Regions from separate parts of the Bradyrhizobium sp. INPA03-11B genome, predicted to be linked through region 2. Evidence: riboswitches for the same ligand, from Rfam matches in the RefSeq annotation. Region 2 holds a riboswitch; each other region holds the start of a gene.
What was found. Region 2 has a riboswitch for cobalamin ahead of QMZ05_RS25515 (ribonucleoside-diphosphate reductase subunit alpha). Riboswitches for the same ligand answer to the same signal wherever they lie in the genome.
Positions count from the first base shown of each region.

Region 1: another riboswitch for cobalamin. It lies ahead of QMZ05_RS15695 (DUF1636 domain-containing protein); the one in region 2 lies ahead of QMZ05_RS25515 (ribonucleoside-diphosphate reductase subunit alpha).
Region 3: another riboswitch for cobalamin. It lies ahead of QMZ05_RS09560 (TonB-dependent receptor); the one in region 2 lies ahead of QMZ05_RS25515 (ribonucleoside-diphosphate reductase subunit alpha).

Region 1 is NZ_JASGSR010000031.1:41,926-49,316, reverse strand. Features, by position in the region: gene QMZ05_RS15705 (cobyric acid synthase) at 1-518, opposite strand, end outside; gene cobO (cob(I)yrinic acid a,c-diamide adenosyltransferase) at 530-1,183, opposite strand; cobalamin riboswitch at 1,220-1,435, shown strand; gene QMZ05_RS15695 (DUF1636 domain-containing protein) at 1,529-1,903, shown strand; gene cobW (cobalamin biosynthesis protein CobW) at 1,900-2,934, shown strand; gene cobN (cobaltochelatase subunit CobN) at 2,934-6,182, shown strand; gene cobG (precorrin-3B synthase) at 6,179-7,342, shown strand; gene QMZ05_RS15675 (precorrin-8X methylmutase) at 7,342-7,391, shown strand, end outside.
Region 2 is NZ_JASGSR010000068.1:2,924-10,314, forward strand. Features, by position in the region: gene QMZ05_RS25515 (ribonucleoside-diphosphate reductase subunit alpha) at 1-2,063, opposite strand, end outside; cobalamin riboswitch at 2,178-2,400, opposite strand; cobalamin riboswitch at 2,534-2,734, shown strand; gene metE (5-methyltetrahydropteroyltriglutamate--homocysteine S-methyltransferase) at 2,846-5,197, shown strand; gene QMZ05_RS25525 (hypothetical protein) at 5,216-5,416, shown strand; gene QMZ05_RS25530 (peroxiredoxin) at 5,639-6,193, shown strand; gene QMZ05_RS25535 (carboxymuconolactone decarboxylase family protein) at 6,200-6,748, shown strand.
Region 3 is NZ_JASGSR010000017.1:44,655-52,045, reverse strand. Features, by position in the region: gene rpmE (50S ribosomal protein L31) at 30-257, opposite strand; gene QMZ05_RS09580 (ABC transporter ATP-binding protein/permease) at 451-2,307, shown strand; gene QMZ05_RS09575 (hypothetical protein) at 2,460-2,852, shown strand; gene QMZ05_RS09570 (amidohydrolase family protein) at 3,004-4,494, shown strand; gene QMZ05_RS09565 (GTP-binding protein) at 4,496-5,425, shown strand; cobalamin riboswitch at 5,644-5,840, shown strand; gene QMZ05_RS09560 (TonB-dependent receptor) at 5,946-7,391, shown strand, end outside.

The DNA.
Region 1 (7,391 bases), on a different contig from region 2:
GCGATCACGCCGCCGCGGTCGATGTCGCCGACCAGCACCACGGGCACGTCGGCCCGGCGCGCAAAGCCCATATTGGCGATGTCGGCCTTGCGCAGGTTGACCTCGGCGGGACTGCCGGCGCCTTCGACCAGCACGAGGTCTGCGCGCGCCTTCAGGCGCTCAAAACTCTCCAGCACTGCGCCCATCAGCTGTGGCTTCATGCCGGCATATTCCCGCGCGCGGGCGGTCGCGATCCGCTTGCCGTGCACGATGATCTGGGCGCCGACATCGGTTTCGGGCTTGAGCAGCACCGGGTTCATGTCGGTGTGCGGCTCGACGCCGGCGGCGAGCGCCTGCAACGCCTGCGCGCGTCCGATCTCGCCGCCATCGATGGTCACGGCCGCATTGTTCGACATGTTCTGAGGTTTGAACGGCAGCACGCGCAGGCCGCGCCGCGTGGCGGCGCGCGCAAGCCCCGCGACGATGAGCGATTTGCCCACGTCCGAGCCGGCTCCCTGGATCATCAATGCGCGCGCCATGGCGATGTCTGTCAGAATTCGACGCCCGGCTGGGCCTTGATGCCGGAGCGGAACGGATGCTTCACCAATGTCATCTCGGTGACGAGATCGGCAATCTCGATCAGCTCCTTCTTGGCGTTGCGACCGGTGAGCACGACATGCGTCATCGGCGGCTTCGACGTCGTCAGGAATTCCACGACGTCAGCGACCGCGAGATAGTCGTAGCGCAGCGCGATGTTGATCTCGTCGAGCACGACCATGCGCAGGCTCGGATCTGCGATCAGCTGCTTGGCCTTTTCCCACCCGGCTTGCGCTGCTGCGATATCGCGGGCGCGATCCTGGGTCTCCCAGGTAAAACCTTCGCCCATCGCGTGGAATTGACAGAGCTCGCCGAAATGCCCGGTGAGCAGCCGGCGCTCGCCGGTATCCCAGGCCCCCTTGATGAATTGCACCACGGCACAGGGAAAGCCGTGCGCGACGCAGCGGACGATCATGCCGAAGGCGGAGGACGATTTTCCTTTGCCGGCGCCGGTATGAACGATGATCAGACCCTTTTCGCCGCTCTTGGTCGCCATGATGCGATCCCGGGCGGCCTTCTTTTTCGCCATCTTGTCGGCATGGCGCGCGTCCAGCGATGGGTCGGTGCCGACAGCGCCGTCCTCAGCGTCGTTTCCATCAGAAATCATCACGTTCCTTCGGCTTGACAAGTGCGAGGCTTGGACGAATGGTGGGCCTGCGTTGGTTCCTGTCCTACGACAGGCGAACAGGGAATGCGATAGGGCTGAGACCGCAAGGTCGGCCCAAAACGCAGCCGCCCCCGCGACCGTGACCGGAGAGATGCCCAGGCCACTGATTCCGTAAGGAGTCGGGAAGGTGGGCATCAAAGGAGAAATCCTACTCCGCAAGCCGGGAGACCTGCCAGCGCAGCATGTTGTGAGACCGGCGGACGGGGTGTTCCGCGACGGGGAACGAGCCGATCCACAATCGGTTCGTGTGCCTCATCGCTTCCCGCTGTCAATCCAGGAAGGCCGATGAGCGTTACCCTTCATGTCTGTATCACCTGCCGCGCCGGCCAAACGTTGGCGGAAGGTGACGTCGCGCCCGGTGCGCGCCTGCATGCCGCGCTTCTCGAGGCCGGCGTGCCCGATGGCGTCGATCTGGTTCCCGTCGAATGCCTGTCGGCTTGCAGCCAGGGCTGCTCGGTCGCGCTCAGCGCGCCCGGCCGGTGGTCCTATGTCTATGGGCGCCTGTCCGAAGCCAATGCCGGGGATGTGATCGCAGGCGCCTCCGCCTATGCGGCGGCACCTGACGGCATCGTGCCGTGGCGCAGCCGTCCTGAAATCTTCCGCAAGCAATCGCTTGCCCGCATTCCACCTCTTCCCGTCGTGCCGGAGGCCGCAGAATGACTACACTCGCCAAGGTTCCGGTTACCGTCGTGACCGGCTTTCTCGGGTCCGGCAAGACGACGCTGATCCAGCATCTGATCCGGAACGCCAACGGCAAGAAGCTCGCGGTGCTGGTGAATGAATTCGGCAGCGAAGGCGTCGACGGCGACATCCTGAAATCCTGCGCCGATGCCAATTGTCCGACCGAGAACATCGTCGAGCTCGCCAATGGCTGCATCTGCTGCACTGTCGCCGACGATTTCATCCCGGCGATGGAGCAGTTGCTCGCGCGCCCGGTGAAGCCCGATCACATCGTGATCGAGACCTCGGGGCTCGCACTGCCGAAGCCGTTGCTCAAGGCGTTCGACTGGCCGGAGATTCGTTCGCGGATCACGGTCGACGGCGTGATCGCGCTGGCCGATGCGGAAGCCGTTGCAGCCGGCCGCTTTGCGCCGGATCCGGCCGCGGTGGATGCGCAGCGCGCGGCCGACGACAATCTCGATCACGAGACGCCGCTGTCCGAAGTGTTCGAGGACCAGATCGCCTGCGCCGATATCGTGCTGCTGACCAAGGCCGATCTCGCCGGCGCGGAGGGGATCAAGGCGGCCAAGGAGGTGATCGCGGCCGAGATGCCGCGTGAGGTGCCGATGTTGCCCATCGTCGACGGCACCATCGACGCGCGCGTGATCCTGGGGCTCGGAGCTGCGGCGGAAAATGACCTCGCGTCGCGGCCGTCGCATCATGACGGCGAAGAGGAGCACGAGCACGACGATTTCAATTCGGTGGTGATCGATCTTCCGGAGATTGTCGACATCGATGCGCTGGTCGCCTCGATCAAGGGCCTGGCGCGGGAGCAGAACGTGCTGCGCGCCAAGGGCTACATCGCGGTCGAAGGCAAGCCGATGCGCTTGCTGGTGCAATCGGTCGGCGAGCGGGTGCGGCATCAGTTCGACATGCCCTGGGGCGCGCGGACGAGACAGTCGAAGCTCGTCGTGATCGGCGAACACGGCGATATCGATGAAGCCGCCATCAGGGCACGGCTTGGTGTCTGATGCACGTCGTTTTCCGCGAGAGCCGCGGCCTTGAGGAGACCGCGACACCAAGGGACCTCGGCCAGGATCCGGCCGATCTCGTGGTGCTGTCGTTTTCCGACAGTGATCTCGCGGCGTTCGCGGCCGGCTGGCGGCGCGGCCGCGCCGCATTGCCGTCGCTGCGGCTCGCCAATCTCGCGGAACTGCGCCATCCGCTGTCGGTCGACACCTATATCGAGCGGACGCTGTCGCACGCGCGCGGCATTTTGGTACGGCTGATCGGCGGCGAACCTTATTGGGCCTACGGGCTGTCAGCGGTGCATCGGGTGGCGAAGGAGCGCGACATCGCTCTGGTGGTGCTGCCGGCGGATGGCCGCGACGATTTGCGGCTGGATGAATTCTCGACCTTGCCGGTCTCGACGCTGCGCCGTCTGAAGGTGTTGTGCGACAAGGGCGGCCCCGTTGCCGCGCAGGCCGTGATCGCGCAATTGGCACTGGCGTCCGGGCTCTATGCCGGGCCTGTGGTCGGTGAGATCGATCTTCCCGAGATCGGCGCCTACGATTCCCGTCGCGGCGCCATCGCTGCGCTGCCGGCGCCGGATGGCCGGCCGCGGGCGCTGGTGACGTTCTATCGTTCCTATCTCGCGGCCGGCGACGCCGCTCCGGTCGATGCATTGATCGATGCGTTGCGCGCGAAGGGGTTTGATGCCCACGGTGTCTTCGTCACCTCGTTGAGGGCGGCAGGCGTTGCCGACTGGTTGCGCGTTCAGTTCGAGCAGTGCCCGCCTGCCGCCATCGTCAACGCGACTGCGTTCTCCGCGGCCGGTGACGACGGCACGACGCCGTTCGATGCCGTGTCGTGCCCGGTTTTCCAGGTCGCGCTGTCCACGGCGCGGCGCGAGGATTGGGCCCTGTCGTTGCGCGGCCTGTCGCCCGGCGATCTCGCGATGCATGTGGTGTTGCCGGAAGTCGATGGTCGCCTGTTCACTGGTGTCGTAAGCTTCAAGTCGCCCGGCGAGCGCGATCCGGATCTGCAATTCGCGCATCTTGCGCATCGGCCGGACGCCGAACGCGTCGCGGCGATTGCCGCGCGGGTCGCCGCCTGGCACCGGCTTGCCGGCAAGCCGGCGCACGAGAAGCAGCTTGCGCTCGTGCTGTCGAACTATCCGGGCCGCCCACACCAGATCGCGCATGCCGTCGGCCTCGATGCACTTGCCTCGGTCGGGGTTTTGCTGACCGATCTCGCGGCTGCGGGTTTTGATCTTGAACCGACGGCGTCGCTGGGCGACGTGCTCCTGCGCCGGAAGCTGACATGGGACGTGGCCGAATATCGCGCGGTGCTCTCCAGCCTCTCGCAGCAGCTTCAGGACGATCTCGCGCGCGCATGGGGCGCGCCGGAGGATGATCCCGATTGCCGTGACGGCGTGTTTCATTTCGCCGCGATCCAGTGCGGCAAGTCGATCATCGCGGTTCAGCCGGAGCGCGGTGAGGCCAGTCATCGCGACGCCGACTATCACGATCTCTCGCGCACGCCGCGCCATGCCTATGTCGCGTTCTATTTGTGGCTCAGGCAGCAGGGCCTCGACGCCGTCGTCCACATGGGCGCGCATGGCACGCTGGAATGGCTGCCCGGCAAATCGGTTGCGCTGTCATCGGCGTGCTGGCCGGAAGCGCTGATCGGCGATCTGCCCGTCGTCTATCCCTTCATCGTCAACGACCCCGGCGAGGCGGCGCAGGCCAAGCGCCGGATCGGTGCCGTGACGATCGGCCATCTGCCGCCGCCGCTGGCGCAGGCAGCGGTGCCGGAAGGGTTGCGCCGGCTCGAGCGTTTGCTCGATGAATATTCGACCGCCGACGGTCTTGATCCGGCCCGGCGGCAGCGGCTGATTACCGCGATCCGCGAGGAAGCGCGCATTGCCGGACTGGAGGACGATCTCGGTCTCGCCGCGTCGGTCTCGGCGGCTGAGGCCATTCCGCAGATCGATCGCTTCGTCTGCGATCTCAAGGAAAGCCAGTTCGGCGACGGTCTCCATGTGTTCGGGCAGGGCGTCTGCGGCGATGCGGAGAAGGCAGCCTTGCGCGACGCACTCGCCGGCCGGCGTGTCGCGCCGGGGCCGTCGGGCTCGCCCTATCGTGGGCGCAGCGACGTGCTGCCGACCGGGCGCAATCTATTCGCGGTCGATCCGCGCGCGGTGCCGACGCCGTCTGCGCATGCGCAGGGCGTGAAGCTCGCCGAGGAACTGCTGCGTCGTCATTTGCAGGATCATGGCGATTGGCCAAAAGGGCTCGTCGTCGACCTCTGGGGCTCATCGACGATGCGCACCGCGGGCGAGGACTTTGCGATGGCCCTGCATCTTGCCGGCATCGCGCCGCGCTGGGATCACGGATCGGGCCGGGTGTCGGGCTACGACATCATCGCGCCCGCGGAGCTCGGCCGTCCCCGCATCGACGTGACGCTGCGCGTGTCGGGATTGTTCCGCGACGTCTTTGCGGGTCTTGCGCAGTTGTTCGAAGCTGCGACGGAGGCGCTGTCCGAACGCAGCGAGGAGGCGGACGAGAATCCCTATCGGCAGCGCGTCGCGCGCGTGTTCGGTCCGCGCCCCGGGCACTATGGCGCCGGCATTGCGTCGATTCCGGATGTCTTCACACCAGAGGCGCGCGAGGCGGCCGGCGAAGCCTGGCTGTCGGCGTCATCCTGGGCAATCGCGTCCGATGGCGAGATCCGGCCTGATCGCGCCGGTATCGAGGCAAGGCTCGCTGCTGCCGACAGCTTTGTTCATACCCAGGATTTACCGGAGACTGATCTGCTGCTGGCGGCGGACTACGCCGCGCATGAAGCGGGCATTGCAGCGGCGACCCAGCACCTCGGCGCAAAAGTCCCGTCGCTCTATCACCTCGATGCAACGCGGCCGGATCAGCCGCATGCGCGATCGCTGACCGAGGAGATCTCGCGGGTGGTGCGGGCGCGCGCCGCCAATCCGGCATGGATCGCGGGCATGATGCGCCACGGCTTCCGCGGAGCCGCCGAGATCGCGGCAACGCTGGAGCACATGGCCGCGTTCGCGCATCTTGCCGGCGCGGTGCCGCCGCATCTGTTCGACCTCTATTACGACGCGACGCTCGGCAATGACGAGGTTCGCGACTTCATCGCGCGCGAGAATCCGGCGGCGCTGGCGGCGATCGAAACCTGCTTCACCCGGCTGCATGACGCCTCGCTCTGGCAGACGCGGCGCAATTCGATTGCAGCCGCACTGCAGGAGGCCTCATGAGCGCGGTCGCGATCAAGGGCTGGTGCCCCGGCGCGCTGCGGCCGATGCAGTCGGGCGATGGCCTCGTGGTGCGCATTCGCCCGCGCGGCGGACGGCTGGACGCGACGCGGGCGGCGGGAATCGCTGAGCTATCCGCGCGACACGGCAACGGCCTGATCGATCTGACCAGCCGAGCCAATCTCCAGATCCGCGGCGTCAGCGAAGAGGGTTATCCGGCCTTGATCGACGGGCTCGGCGAGCTCGGATTACTGGACGCAGATTCGGAAACCGAAGCGCAACGGAACATTCTGGTCACGCCGTTCTGGACTGCCGGTGACGACACGCACGCGCTCGCTGCCGAGCTTGAGCGGGCGCTCGCCAGCGCGTCACTCGATCTTCCAACCAAGTTCGGCTTCGCAATCGATGACGGCAGCGCGCGGGTGCTGGCTGGCGCATCGGCTGATGTCAGGATCGAGCGCAATCGCAATGGTGGCTTGCTGGTGCGTGCCGATGGCGTGCAGTTCGGGCTCTCCGTCACGCGGGGCGAGGCCGTGCAGGTCGCGTTGGGGCTCGCTGAATGGTTCGTCGCATCCGGCGGACCCCGGGGTGAGAGGCGGCGAATGGCGGCGCATCTGGCAGGAGGCGCGAGCGTGCCCGAGTCTCTTCGCGGCGACGCCGAGCCCGTGGCTCGATCGGCAAGCCCTGTGCCCGGCCTCACTCCGGCCGGTGCGATGGTTGGCGTGGCCTTCGGGCAAATGACGCACGAGATGCTCAGCCATCTCGCCGCGTGCGCGCAGGCGCTGCGCGTGACGCCGTGGCGGATGGTGCTGGCGGAGGGAATGCATGAGATGCCCCGTGGGGCGGACCTCGTCACCGATGCGGACGATCCGGCGCTCCGCGTCATCGCCTGCAGCGGCGCGCCGCGCTGCGGCGAGGCGCATGCCGATACGCGCAAGCTGGCAACGGCGCTCGCACGGCATATCCCACCCGATGCCCGGCTTCACGTCTCCGGCTGCGCCAAGGGCTGTGCCCATTCCGGTACTGCGGATGTCACCCTCGTGGCTACGCATGAAGGCTTTGATCTGATCCGTCACGGCACGGTGCATGATGCGCCTGTCCTGCGCGGGCTGACCGGTGCCGGCATCATCGCAAATCCCTCCGTGCTGACGGGAGGCCATTGATGCCGCATGTCTATGAGACCGATGGCGCGGCGATCTACCGCCAGTCCTT
Region 2 (7,391 bases):
GTGTCGGCGAAGGCGACGGCGGCATCAGACGCTACCGCGATGCGCAGCATATGTAGCGCGTCCTGGAACCCCATCAGACCGAGCCCGACCGGGCGATGCCGCAGGTTGGAGCAGCGCGCTTCCGGGATGGTGTAAAAGTTGATGTCGATGACATTGTCGAGCATCCGCATCGCCGTCGTCACCGTCTTCTTCAGCCTGACATCGTCGAGCCGGCCGTCCTGGATGTGATTGGCGAGGTTGATCGAGCCGAGATTGCACACGGCGGTCTCGTCGTCGGACGTGTTCAGCGTGATCTCGGTGCAGAGGTTCGAAGAGTGGATCACGCCGGCATGGCGCTGCGGCGAGCGCAGGTTGCACGGGTCCTTGAAGGTGATCCAGGGATGGCCGGTCTCGAACAGCATGGTCAGCATCTTGCGCCAGAGGTCGACGGCGCGGATCTGCTTGAACACCCGCATCTCGCCGCGCGCGGCCTTGGCCTCGTAATAGGCGTAACGCTCGGCGAACGGCTTGCCATAGAGATGGTGCAGATCCGGCGTTTCGTCCGGCGAGAACAACGTCCATTCGCTATCGGCCTCGACGCGCTGCATGAACAGATCGGGCACCCAGTTGGCGGTGTTCATGTCGTGGGTGCGGCGGCGGTCGTCGCCGGTATTCTTGCGCAGATCGAGGAATTCCTCGATGTCGACGTGCCAGGTCTCGAGATAGGCGCAGACAGCGCCTTTGCGTTTGCCGCCCTGGTTGACGGCAATCGCGGTGTCGTTGGCCACTTTCAGGAACGGAACCACGCCCTGGCTTTCGCCATTGGTGCCCTTGATATGGGCGCCGAGCCCGCGGACGCGGGTCCAGTCGTTGCCGAGCCCACCGGAATATTTGGCGAGCAGCGCGTTGTCCTTGATCGACTTGAAGATGCCGTCGAGGTCATCGGCCACGGTGGTCAGGAAACACGACGAGAGCTGCGACCGCAGCGTGCCGGAATTGAACAGCGTCGGCGTCGAAGCCATGAAGTCGAACGACGACAGCAAATCGTAAAACTCGATCGCGCGGGCCTCACGGTCGATCTCGCGCAGCGCCAACCCCATGGCGACGCGCATGAAGAAGGCCTGCGGCAGCTCGATGCGGTTACCGCGGACATGCAGGAAATAGCGGTCGTACAGCGTCTGTAGACCGAGGAACTGGAACGACAGATCACGCTCGGGCTTCAGTGCTGCGGCGAGCCGCACGAGGTCGAAGCGGCCGAGCTCGGCGTCCAGCAGTTCGGACGTGAACCCGGTCTTGATATAGGCCGGGAAATACTCGGCATAGTGCACGGCCATATCCGCCTGCGACGCACTGGTCGGCACGCCATGCACATAGGACAGCACCTCCGTGCGCAGCTTGTCGAGCAACAGGCGCGCGCTGACATAGGTGTAGTTCGGCTCCTGCTCCACCAGGGTGCGGGCCGCCATCACCGAGGCGAGCGCCAGCTCATCCTGGCCGATGCCGTCATAGATGTTGCGTTGGGTCTCGGCGATGACGGGCACGGCGTCGACGCCGTCAAGGCCGGTACAGGCCTCGTTGATGATCAGCGCCAACCGGGCGTGGTCGAGCGGCACCTTGGTGCCGCCACGCAGCGTGACCTGGATCGCTGGTCCTGCCGCCGGCTTTGCCGTTTTCGCCGCCTCCTGCTCGGCGCGCTGCCTCGTGCGCTCCTCGCGGTACAACACATAGGCGCGCGCCACCTTGTGGTGCTCGCTGCGCATCAGCGCCAGTTCGACCTGATCCTGCACGTCTTCGATGTGGAAGGTGCGGCCCTCGCTCATCCGCCGCGACAGCGCGGTGACGACCTCCGCGGTGAGTTGCTCGACGATCTCATGCACCCGGCGCGAGGTGGCCGCGGTATGTCCCTCAACTGCGAGGAACGCCTTGGTCATCGCCACCGAAATCTTGCTGGCGTCGAATTTCGACACCGTGCCGTTACGGCGTATCACCTGTATCGGAGGGGCAGCTTCCGGCGCGGCGAGCGATTCTGGACGCAACAGGATGAGTGGCGCTGGCTTTGTTTCGCGATCGAGAGAGAGAGACATCGTGCAGACCCCGTGATGCTTGTTGGGGCTGGATGTCGAGGGGACGCTGCGTCATTCCGGCGGCAAGTGCCACCGGCATGGCCGTGCAAGCGACCGCCGGGACACCCCGCCCGTGGACGTGTTTGGTGTCGCGGCAGGTCTCCTGGCTCGCAGGTCGCCGTTGCTCCCTCGTCTTCCCAATGCCTCGTGGCATCAGTGACTTAACAGGGCGAGAGCAACTCACTGCTTACAGTTGCGGGGGCAGCGCCGGATTTTTACGGATCGATCCGTAGTTCACCGGCTTCCCTCTTAGCCACCAAATCTTGTGATATGGCGGACCGTGACGTCTATATCTGGTGCGATTTGAGACAGGATGTCAACCGCCGCAAGACGATCTCTCCAAATTTTTTGGAAGCGTCATCCCAACGCTCGTGAGCGTCTGTGGACGAAGCCCCTCAACTCACGTGAGTTGACGCGCCCGCGATGTTGTCTGTAAGTGACCTCGTCGTGGTTCTTCGAGAGGCACTTTCTCTCGAAGCTAAGAGGGAAGCCGGTGCGATGCCGGCGCTGCCCCCGCAACTGTAAGCGGCGAGCCATCGTCCATTTCAGCCACTGAAGCGCAAGTTTCGGGAAGGCCGGACGACAGCTAGGACCCGCGAGCCAGGAGACCTGCCTCGACAACATAAACGTCCTCGGGCGGGGTGTCCCGGTGGTGCGGTTGCGACCCGCTTGCGCCTCCATGCGTCTTTGCGAGTCCAGACGTGTCACTACGGCCTTTGCCCCCAACTTTTGGGGTTAAGCCAATGTCCTCTAAATCTATCTCCTCACTTGCGGTCGCAACTCTTGGTACGCCGCGGATCGGTCCACGCCGCGAGCTCAAGCTTGCGCTCGAAAGCTTCTGGTCCGGCGCATCGGACGAGAAGGCATTGATCGAAGCCGGGATCGGATTGCGTGCCGCCAACTGGGCGCGGCAGAAGAAGCTCGGCGTCTCCGTGATCCCGTCGAACGATTTCTCGTTCTACGACCAGGTGCTCGACACCTCGGTGATGGTTGGCGCGATCCCCGCGATCTATGGCTGGGCCAGCGGCCCGATGCCACTTGCGACCTATTTTGCGATGGCGCGCGGCAGCCAGGGTGATGTCCAAGGCAACCCGCACGATGCGCCCCGCGGCCATGCCCATCATGGCCAAAGCGTGCCGGCGCAAGAAATGACCAAGTGGTTCGACACCAACTATCACTACATGGTTCCGGAACTCGCGAAAGATCAGCAATTCCGCCTCGTCTCGCGCAAGCCGATCGAGGAATATGAGGAAGCCAAGGCACTGGGCTACCAGACCCGACCCGCGCTGGTCGGTCCGGTCACCTTTCTCAAGCTCGCCAAGAGCAAGGATGCCGGCTTCGAGCCGCTGTCGCTGCTGGACCGGCTGCTGCCGGTCTATGTCGAGGTGCTGCGGGGGCTTGCCAGCAGCGGCGCGGAATGGGTGCAGATCGACGAGCCCTGCCTGGTGCTGGATCTCGACGAGGCGGCGCGTGACGCGCTGCGCCGTGCTTATGTCGGAATCGCCAGGGCGGTACCGCAGATCAAGATCATGCTGGCGAGCTATTTTGGCGGCCTTGGCGAGAATCAAGACACGGCATTCGCGCTTCCCGTGGCTGGTCTGCATCTGGACCTGGTGCGCGCGCCCGAGCAGCTCGATGACCTCGCCCGCCTGCCCGCCGACCGCGTCGTCTCGCTCGGCGTGCTCGACGGCCGCAACATCTGGCGCGCCGATCTAAGCAGACTCCTTGACCGGCTTGAACCCGCTGTTGCAAAGCTCGGCAAGGAGCGCGTGCAGATCGCGCCCTCCTGCTCGCTGCTGCATGTGCCGATCGATCTTGCCCTGGAAGGCAAGCTCGATGCCGAAGTGAAGAGCTGGCTGGCCTTCTCCGTGCAGAAGGTCGAGGAGTTGGCCACGCTCGGCACGGCACTTGCGAGCGGGCGCAGGTCGATCACAAAGGCTTTGAAGGCATCCGACGCCGCCGTAGCCGCGCGCAAGACCTCGCCGCGCATTCACGACGCGACGGTGGCAAGCCGCATCGCGGGGATCGACGAGGCGATGCGCCGGCGCGCCAGTCGGTTCGAGGAGCGAGCCGAGGTGCAGCATGCGCGCTTCAACCTGCCAGCTTTCCCCACGACGACGATCGGCTCTTTCCCGCAGACCCACGAAATCAGGAAAGCACGCGCCGCGCATGCCAAGGGAGACCTCAGTGATACCGCCTACAAGACCTTCCTTCAGAACCAGACAGCACGCACCGTGCGCTGGCAGGAAAGCATCGGTCTCGACGTGCTTGTCCATGGCGAGTTCGAGCGCAACGACATGGTGCAGTACTTCGGTGAGCAGCTCTTAGGATTCGTCTTCACCGAGAACGCCTGGGTGCAGTCCTACGGCTCGCGCTATGTCAGGCCGCCGATCCTGTTCGGCGACGTGTCACGCCCGAAGCCGATGACGGTCGAATGGTGGCACTATGCGCAGTCGCTGACTGCGAAGCCGATGAAGGCGATGCTGACCGGCCCAGTCACCATCCTCAACTGGTCGTTCGTCCGCGACGACGTTCCGCGTAGCCAAGCCTGCCGCCAGATCGCGCTCGCGATCCGCGACGAGGTTATAGACCTCGAAGGCGCCGGCGCCGGCGTGATCCAGATCGACGAGGCCGCCTTGCGCGAAGGCCTGCCGCTGCGGCGCTCGGAGTGGACAACCTATCTCGACTGGGCGGTGGAATGCTTCCGTATCTGCTCGTCCGGCGTCCGGGACGAGACCCAGATTCACACCCATATGTGCTACTCCGAGTTCAACGACATCATCGACGCGATCGGCACGATGGATGCCGACGTGATCTCGATCGAGACATCGCGATCGAAGATGGAGTTGCTGGACGCATTCCGGAACTACCGCTATCCGAACGAGATCGGACCCGGCGTCTACGACATCCACTCGCCGCGGGTGCCTGAGGTGACCGAGATGACCGAGCTGCTCAAGCTGGCGCGGCGGCGCCTGTCCGACGGCCAGCTCTGGGTCAATCCGGATTGCGGCCTGAAAACCCGCAAATGGGACGAGGTCAGGCCGGCGCTTGTCAACATGGTTGCGGCCGCGCGCGAGCTACGGGCCGCAGGCTGATTGTCACGGAGGCTGCTGATGCAGTTCTGGATCAAATGCACCCGCTATGGCAAAGCGGAGCCCTACTATGTCAACATCTCGCTCGTCGGCGGCATGTCGCGCGAGGGCGACAAGACGATCCTGGAATTCGTCGGCAGCAACGCTCAAACCATCGAGGTGATGGAAACGCCGGAACAGGTTCTGGCGCTTCACCTCGGTGCGCCCGCGGAGCGCGTCTAACTCCCAAGACCTTTAGGGTCGCGTGGCGACCGATCTGCCGCACAGCTGATGCTGCGCAGCGGCTGAGAGCGCCTGCTTGTCTTGCCTTCCACGGCATCAGATGCCCACAGCAAGCGTCCCGTTTGCTTCGACCAACTGCCTCGCGAGATCACGTGGCACGTCGCTTGCTTCGCTCATGGCGGAAGCACGGTTTTCGGCACGAAGTGATCATGGGAGGACAATATGCTCGGAATTGGAAGTAAGTTGCCGTCGTTCGAAATCACAGGCGTAAAGCCTGGCTTCCACGCGCAGCAGGAAGAAGGGCAGAGCGCGTTTGAAACGTTGACTGAAAGCAGCTTTTCCGGGAAATGGAAGATCATCTTCTTCTACCCGAAGGATTTCACGTTCGTCTGCCCGACCGAGATCGCCGAGTTTGCCCGGCTATCCAAGGATTTTGCCGACCGCGATGCGGTCGTACTGGGTGGTTCGACCGACAACGAGTTCTGCAAGCTCGCCTGGCGACGCGCACACCAGGACCTGCACAATCTGCCGATCTGGCAATTTGCCGATACCACAGGGGCGCTGGTCGATGGCCTTGGCGTGCGTTCGCCCGAGGGCGTCGCTTACCGCTATACCTTTATCACTGATCCTGACAATACCATCCAGCATGTCTATGCGACCAATCTCAATGTCGGCCGCAGCCCCAAGGACACGCTGCGCGTTCTGGACGCGCTGCAGACCGACGAACTCTGCCCGTGCAATCGCGAGATCGGCGGCGAAACGCTGAACGTTGCTTGAGGCAGCATGTCGTCGATCGAGCAGCTGAAGGAACAAATCCCCGACTTCGCAAAGGACGTCAGGCTCAATCTGATGTCGATGGTCGCCGATGAGACGCTGTCGCCGCAGCGCCAGTATGGGCTACTGTTGGCGAGCGCGATAGCCACCCGCAATCCGGCCGTGATCGCCGCGATGGAATCGGCTGCCGCCGCCGTGATGACCCCAGTCGCGATCGCGGCAGCGAGATCGGCAGCTTCCGTGATGGCGATGAACAACGTCTACTACCGCTTCGTTCACCTCGCCACCAACCCGGAGTACAAGATGATGCCGGCACGGCTGCGGATGAATGTGATCAGCAATCCCGGCGTGGACAAGTCCGATTTCGAGCTGTGGTCGTTGGCAGTCTCGGCCATAAATGGCTGCGGCGCCTGTATTGACGCCCACGAGAAGACCCTGCGTGCGGCAGGCGTCAGTACTGAGACGATCCAGACTGCGGCGCGTTTTGCAGCCATCGTGCAGTCGGCGGCAGTTGCGATCGAAGCGGCGGGGCACGGCGCTGCTCCGACGACGGGGTGATCTAACCTCACTGCCCGCTCTTTCCAGGTGGGTGAGGGCAGCATTCGGAACTCGATGCTTGCCCAGAGGCAACCCTCACCCCTTCGTGAACGAGGCCTGAATCGCTCGAGCGGAATTGGCGATGGAGAGAACACTGAAGATGGCGCGCCTTGCATCATCTGACAGTGCCCCCCACGGGAAGAGGACGGGGCCGCTATGCCCTCAAGCGGCCAGTGTACTAGGACACTATCCTCAATTTCTGCCAAAATTGATTTTGTTAGTTCATTATAGTTTGCACTCCGGGTCGCATAAGCAATAAAAGGTTCGGCAGACCCAAGCCATCTCCGGGCTGGCGCTGCAAACATCCGACTCATTCACGACCTGCGCATTGCTGTCGACCGGTCCGGCGGCCTCAGCAACGAAAGTCGGAACCGCCGCTGCAAGCGCGACGGCGCTCGCAGTCACAAACAACCATTTTTTCATTCGAGCGTCACCTAAGATTGGCCCACAGCCGCTCTCAACCTAACAGCACGAACGCGGAATGCAAATCTGACGCTACGTCAGGTTCTGGCTTAGAGATTTTACCAAGCGCTCCACAGCGCAGGTTTCCGATGGCGTATGAGGCTCGGCTTCCGATCGCGTTCGCGGATCCGGATCTCGGCGA
Region 3 (7,391 bases), on a different contig from region 2:
CGATCGCGCGGACGATCCCGAAGCGGACTTTAGTCCTTCTTGAGGAAGCCCGAAAACTTCTTCTGGAAGCGCGAGACGCGGCCGCCGCGGTCCATCAGCTGCTGGGTGCCGCCGGTCCAGGCCGGATGCGACTTGGGGTCGATGTCGAGGTTCAGCGTGTCGCCTTCCTTGCCCCAGGTGGAGCGGGTCAGGTACTCGGTGCCGTCGGTCATGACGACCTTAATCGTATGATAATTCGGATGAATATCGGCTTTCATGACAGTTCCTTTGGCGCGCCGGCGCCCATCTCAAGACATTCAGGTACGGGATTTGGGCGGCTCTATAACCCATGGAGCCCCCCAAAACAAGCCAGGAAAGGGCTTAAGCCCATCACCGGATTGGGACTTTACCGGATTTGCCAGCCGGGGGTCGGCGGGCCTATGTGGGGGGCGATAGAACCGGTCTAGATTGATGAGCGTAGCTGAACAGCTTGAGACCCCTCGCGGCGCCCCGCAGCCTCCGCGCGACGCGTTGCTCGATGAGGAAGCCTTCATCGAGAGCCAGATCACGGAGCCGGCCAAGAGCCGTGCCCGCCTGCGCCCCCTGCTTGCGCTCGCGCCCTATGTCGCGCGCTACAAGGGGCGGGCGATCCTTGCGCTGATCTCGCTGACGATCGCGGCGATCACCACGCTGATCGTGCCGGTCGCGGTGCGGCGGATGATCGACCTCGGCTTCACGCCCGAAGGCATCGCGATGATCAACAGCTATTTCAGCGTGATGATCGCGGTCGTCGCGGTGCTCGCCGGTGCCAGCGCCTCGCGCTATTACCTCGTGATGACGATCGGCGAGCGCATCGTCGCCGATCTCCGGCGCGACGTGTTCGCGCATCTGATCTCGTTGTCGCCCTCGTTCTTCGATTCCGCGCGGTCGGGCGAACTGGTATCGCGGCTCACCGCCGACACCACGCAGATCAAGTCCGCGGTCGGCGCCTCGGTGTCGATCGCGCTGCGCAACCTGATGCTGTTCTTCGGCGCCGCCGCGATGATGGTGATCACGAGCCCGCGGCTCTCCGGCTTCGTGCTGCTGGCGATTCCGATCATCGTGATTCCGCTGGTCGCGTTCGGCCGCTGGGTACGGCGGCTGTCGCGCACCGCCCAGGATACGCTGGCCGATGCCAGCGCCTATGCGAGCGAGCTGGTCAACGCGATCCGCACCGTGCAGGCCTATACCGGCGAACGGCTCGCCAGGACGCGTTTTGCCGGCGAGGTGGAACAGGCCTATCAGGCCGCGCGCAGTTCGACCAAGGCGCGCGCGGTGCTGACGCTGATCGTCATCTTCATCGTGTTCGCCAGCGTCGTCGTAATCCTGTGGGTCGGCTCGCACGACGTGCTGGTCGGAACCATCAGCCCCGGCCGGCTCGGCCAGTTCATTCTCTATACGGCGTTCGCCGCGAGTGGCCTCGGCCAGCTCAGCGAAGTCTGGGGCGAAGTCTCGGCCGCATCGGGCGCCGCCGAACGGCTGTTCGAGATCCTGCGCGTCAGGCCGCAGATCGCAGCTCCCGCTTCGCCGCGCGCGCTGCCGCAGCCTGCGCGCGGCGATGTCGGCTTCGACGATGTCAGCTTCGCCTATCCGACCCGGCCCAATGCGCTCGCAGTCGACGGCGTGTCGCTGAAGGTCGGCTCGGGCGAGAAGGTTGCGATCGTCGGCCCCTCCGGCGCCGGCAAGAGCACGCTGTTCCATTTGCTGCTGCGCTTCTACGATCCGAAATCGGGCACCATCTCGCTCGACGGCGTGCCGATCCGGCAGGCCGATCCGGCCGACGTGCGCGCACGGATCGCGCTGGTGCCGCAGGATTCGGTGGTGTTCGCCGCCTCAGCCCGCGAGAACATCCGGTTCGGCCGGCCCGATGCCACCGATGCTGAGGTCGAGCGCGCTGCCGATCTCGCGCATGCCACCGAATTCCTGCGCCGTCTGCCGGAAGGCTTCGACGCCCAACTCGGCGAGCGCGGCGTGACGCTATCAGGCGGCCAGCGCCAGCGCATCGCGATCGCGCGCGCGATCCTGCGCGATGCGCCGCTGCTGCTGCTGGATGAAGCGACCTCGGCGCTCGACGCCGAGAGCGAGACGCTGGTGCAGACCGCGCTCGAGGAATTGATGCGCCATCGCACCACGCTCGTCATCGCGCATCGGCTGGCGACCGTGCTGTCCTGCGACCGCATCCTGGTCATGGACCAGGGCAGGATCGTCGAGCAGGGCACCCATGCCGAGCTGGTCGCCGCGGGCGGCCTCTATGCGCGGCTGGCGCGCCTGCAGTTCGAGGGGATCTGAACGAATCGGGACGCTGTGCGCGCCGCCTATGCAATTCCTATGCGATCGGGCGCGCGCTCCCCTCGAAAACCTATTCCCGCGCAGGAATAGTCGCGCCGCGCCGGACCTCGCTCGACAGCCGAAGGAGGTCAGTCGCGCGGGGTGTTCGACTGATGCGCGAGGACGCGACTGAACCCGAGAGCAAGCTGCTCCGTGCCTGGCAGCTTGCCGTGCTGCGCTTCGCAGTGACGCTCGACGACGACGACCGGATACACGCGCTCGGTGTCGCCGGCGAGGTCGACCGGCTGGGCGGCGCGGCCGATGACGCATTCAACTTCTTCCGCAGGACGACTGCGGAACTCTGCCGTGTCATCACCGGCAGCGGCGCACAAGCCGAGGCCATTGTCCTGCGCTTCCTGACACAGATCGACAATCCCAGACTGCGGCGCGCATTCGAGGCGGCGATCGCGAACGACCGGACTCCACCGAAGATCGTCTCCAGCCGAAGCAGGCCGAACGTCGACCTCTGGCGCGGGCTGCCGTCGCGGCGTGCAACCGGAACGTAGCGAGGAGCTCTCTGCAATCGGCAGCATGGCGCGGCGGATATTCCGCCAGAGCATGTCGCCACAACCCTGACCGGGTTGCCGCGATGCGTGCGATGCGCTTCTCTGTGCCCGAAAAGAGACCGGTTGGTTTCGGAATGCGGGGAGTGGCGAGATGGGCGGTTTGGTGATCAGCGGCGGCCGAGTGGTGGATCCGGCCAGCGGGATGGATGCGGTCGGCGACGTCGCCGTCGTCGACGGCAAGATCGCCGCGGTCGGCGCCGGGCTCGGCGGCGCCGAGCGGCAGATCGACGCCACCGGGCTCGTGGTGGCGCCCGGCTTCATCGACCTGCACGCGCATGGCCAGACCATTCCGGCCGATCGGATGCAAGCGTTCGACGGCGTGACGACATCGCTCGACCTCGAGGCCGGCGTGTTGCCGGTGGCGTCCTGGTACAAGCGCCAGGCCGAGAAGGGGCGGGTGCTGAACTACGGCGCGGCCGCCAACTGGGCGTTCGCGCGGATCGGCGCGATGACCGGCTCGAATTCGGAAAGCTCGCTGGAATCGTTCGGTGCAGCGATGCGCGATCGCCGCTGGATCGAGAACGTGGCGACCGAGGGTGAGGTCGGCGGCATCCTCGAGCGCCTTGCCAATGGATTGAACGAGGGCGGCATTGGCATCGGCATTCTCAACGCCTATGCGCCCGGCGCCGGCGTGCAGGAATTGACCGCGGTGTGCCAGCTCGCGGCTAATCATGCGGTGCCGACCTTCACCCACGTCGCCTACATGTCGCGCATCGATCCGGAGAGCGCGGCCGAGGCCTATATCCGCCTGATCGGCTATGCCGGCGCCACCGGCGCACACATGCACATCTGCCACTTCAACTCGTCGAGCAAGACCGATATCGAACGCTGCGTTGCGCTGATCGCGAAAGCGCAGGCGCAGGGCCTGCCAATCACGGTGGAAGCCTATCCCTACGGCACCGGCTCGACGGTGCTGGCGGCGACCTTCTTCAGCGATCCGAAATTCGAGGAGCGTAACGGCCTCGGCTATGATTCGGTGCAGCGGGTGACCGACGGTCATCGCTTCGGCAGCCGCGAGGAGCTGCTGGCGGCGCAGGCCGCGGAGCCCTCGACGCTGGTGCTGTGGCATGTGCTCGACATCGAGAACAACGCGCATCATCGCGACCTGCTCGACATGGCGGTGCTGTATCCGGGCGGTGCGATCGCGTCCGACGCGATGCCATGGACGCTATCGGATGGCCGCCCCTACACCGGCGACGCCTGGCCGTTGCCTGACGATGCCACCTCGCATCCGCGCTCGGCAGGCTGCTTCACCCGCTTCATCCGCGAATGGGTGCGCGAGCGCAAGAAGGTGTCGCTGCTCGAGGGCATCCGCAAATGCGCGCTGATCCCGGCGGAGATCCTGTCGGCGAGCACGCCGGCGATGCGCGCCAAGGGCAGGCTGCAGGCGGGCGCCGATGCCGACGTCGTGGTGTTCGACTTCGAGACGCTGAGCGACCGCGCGACCTTCTCGACGATGAATCGTCCGGCGGAAGGCGTACGCCACCTCGTGGTCAGCGGCCAGCCGCTGATCAATGATGGTGTCCTCGACGTTGCGGCACGTCCCGGCCGGCCGGTGCGCCGGCCCGTCGCTGGGGGCTGAGGTGCCGGTCCCGATCCTGCTGGTCGCGGGCTTTCTCGGGGCGGGCAAGACCACGGTCGTCAACCATCTGCTGGCGCATGCGCAAGGCAAACGCATCGCCGCCGTGGTCAATGATTTCGGCGCGATCAATATCGATGCCGAGCTGATCGCCGGCGCCGGTGACGGCGTGGTCAGTCTGAGCAATGGCTGCATCTGCTGCACGCTGGAGGGTGACCTGCTGCGCACGCTCGCGACACTGTTGCGGCGTGATCCGTGTCCCGAATTCATCGTGATCGAGACCAGCGGGATCGCCGATCCCGCCGATATCGTCCGCAACCTGATGGATCCGGTGATCTGGAAGGAGGCGCCGCTGGAGACGGTGCTGTGCGTCGTCGACGCAACGCAGCCGGTGGCCGCGCTGGATGATGCGTTGCTGCGCTCGCAGCTGCGGGCGGCCGATGTGGTGGCGCTGAGCAAGGTGGATCTCGCCGATGCAGCCGCGTGCGCCGCGATCCGCGATGCCGTGCGAGCGATGCGTCCGGCGGCGGTGATCGTCGATGCCCTCCATGGCGAGGTGCCGGCCGAACTGCTGTTTCCTGCTGATCTCGATCATGTGCCGGCGCCGCGTGAGACCGCGCCGCGACGGCCAGCGACCGATCGCTTCGAGACGCTGAGCTGGACCTCGGAGCATCCGGTGCGGCTGCCGCGCCTGCAGCAGGCGATCGGCAAACTGGCGCCGAAGCTGGCGCGGGCGAAGGGATTGTTCGAGACGGTGGAGCAGCCCGGGCGGCTGACGGTATTTCAACTCGCCGGCGGCCGCGCGACCTTGGCTGCGGGCGGCGTGCTGGTACCCGGCGTGCCGCGCACGCGGCTAGTGTTCATCGCCGAGATGGGCGTGTTGTCGCGCGCCGAGATCGACGAGATCATGGAGGGATGTGTCGAAGCAGAGTAATGCCAAGGTTCTCCGTCATCCTGAGGTGCGAGCCTCTTCGGCGAGCCTCGAAGGATGCACGGCCTGGCTAGTGGCCGTCGATCCTTCGAGGCTCGCTACGCTCGCACCTCAGGATGACGGGACAAGCATTCGAGTCGGACGCTGTGTCCCGATCGCAGCACAATCGCACAAAGCATGCGTGCGACAATCGCATCGAATTGACAGCTCTGCGTCCACCACCTATCGTTTTTCGCGACGGTTCCCTTCGGGGATCAAAAGGGAATGCGGTGCGAGAGTACTCTCAACGCCGCAGCTGTCCCCGCAACTGTAAACGGCGAGCCTTTCGTCAATTTGCCACTGGGCTATTCAGCTCGGGAAGGCGTCGACAGGCGATGACCCGTGAGCCAGGAGACCTGCCGTCAGTCGTGGTCACACGCGAGCACATCGGGCGGGGGCGTCCTGGTGGGATCGGAGCACTGCCTTTTGGGCAATGCGCCAGTCCGCGTTCGCGGTGACGTGCCACGTTACCGCGAGTCGTTTCATGTCCTCGTCTTCTTCCGTTGCGCGCAACTGGCGCCTCGGCCTCGTCTGCTCCCTGTCATCATTGCTGCTGCCGGCCGAAGCCGGCGCGCAAACAGCTCCACCCACCACGCTCGATCCGATCGAGGTCGCACCCTCGGCATCCGCGAAGCCCAAACCCGCGGCGCGAAGCAGCAACGTCGCGACGGCGCGGCAACGCGCCAGGCCGGCAACGGCCGCCGCCGCGCCCGGCGCGCCGCGTGCCGCAGCGTCGGGTGCATCGGGAGCGGCTTCGCCAACACTCAATGCCACCACGCCGGGCGGCACCGGCAGCCGCCTCAACCTGACGCCGCTGCAGACGCCGGCCAGCGTCGAGATCATCACGGCGCAGACCATCGCCGAACGCGGCCAGCACAATGTGCTCGATGCCGTCACCCAGAACGCGGCTGGGTTCATCGCAACGCCGGCGCCGGGCAATGGCGGCCTGTCGTTCAGCACCCGCGGCTTTGCCGGCAGCAACTCGGTGATGACGCTCTATGACGGCACGCGCTTCTACATCGGCTCCGGCACCCTGACGTTCCCCTACGACACCTGGTCGACGCAACGCATCGAGGTGCTGCGCGGCCCGGCCTCGGTGCTGTACGGCGAAGGCGCGATTGGCGGCGTCATCAACGTCGTTCCGAAGAAGCCGTTAGCCACGCCCTACAACGAGGCCGAGGTCTCGCTCGACAGCAACATGACGCGGCGGCTTTCGGTGGACAGCACCGGTCCGATCAATCCCAATGTGTCCTACCGCATCAACGCCACCGGCAACATGTCGGACGGCTGGGTCGATCGCGACAAGACCTCGAATGCGGTGGTCTCCGCCGCCGTGCGCGTGCAGGCTTCGGACAATCTCGCCTTCACGCTGTCCGAGGACTACGGCGATCGCAGCCCGTCGCGCTACTTCGGCACGCCGCTGATCAACGGCGCGATCCAGGACGCGCTGCGCTTCAAGAACTACAACGCATCCGACAGCGCGATCCGCTATCAGGACAGCTGGACCCAGTTCAAGTCCGAATGGGATGTCGCCGACGGCGTCAAGGTCAATAACACGCTGTATTATCTGACCAGCGAGCGGCACTGGCGCGACATCGAGAACTACACCTGGAATCCAAAGACCCAGCTGATCGATCGGTCGAGTTATATCGAGATCTTCCATGACCAGAAACAGGTCGGCAACCGGATGGATGCGACCTTCAGCGGTCATGTGTTCGGACTTGCAAACCAGTTCGTGGCCGGGTTCGACGTCAACCGGATCGATTTCACCCATACCAACAACTCGCCTTACGGCGGCGCGTCGTCGGTCAATCCTTACGTGTTCGATCCCGGATCGTTCTTCGCGACGACGACAGTGACCACGCCGGGCTTCAACGCGATCGTCAATCAATATGCGCTGTTCGCCGAAGATCGCCTGTCGCTGACCGAT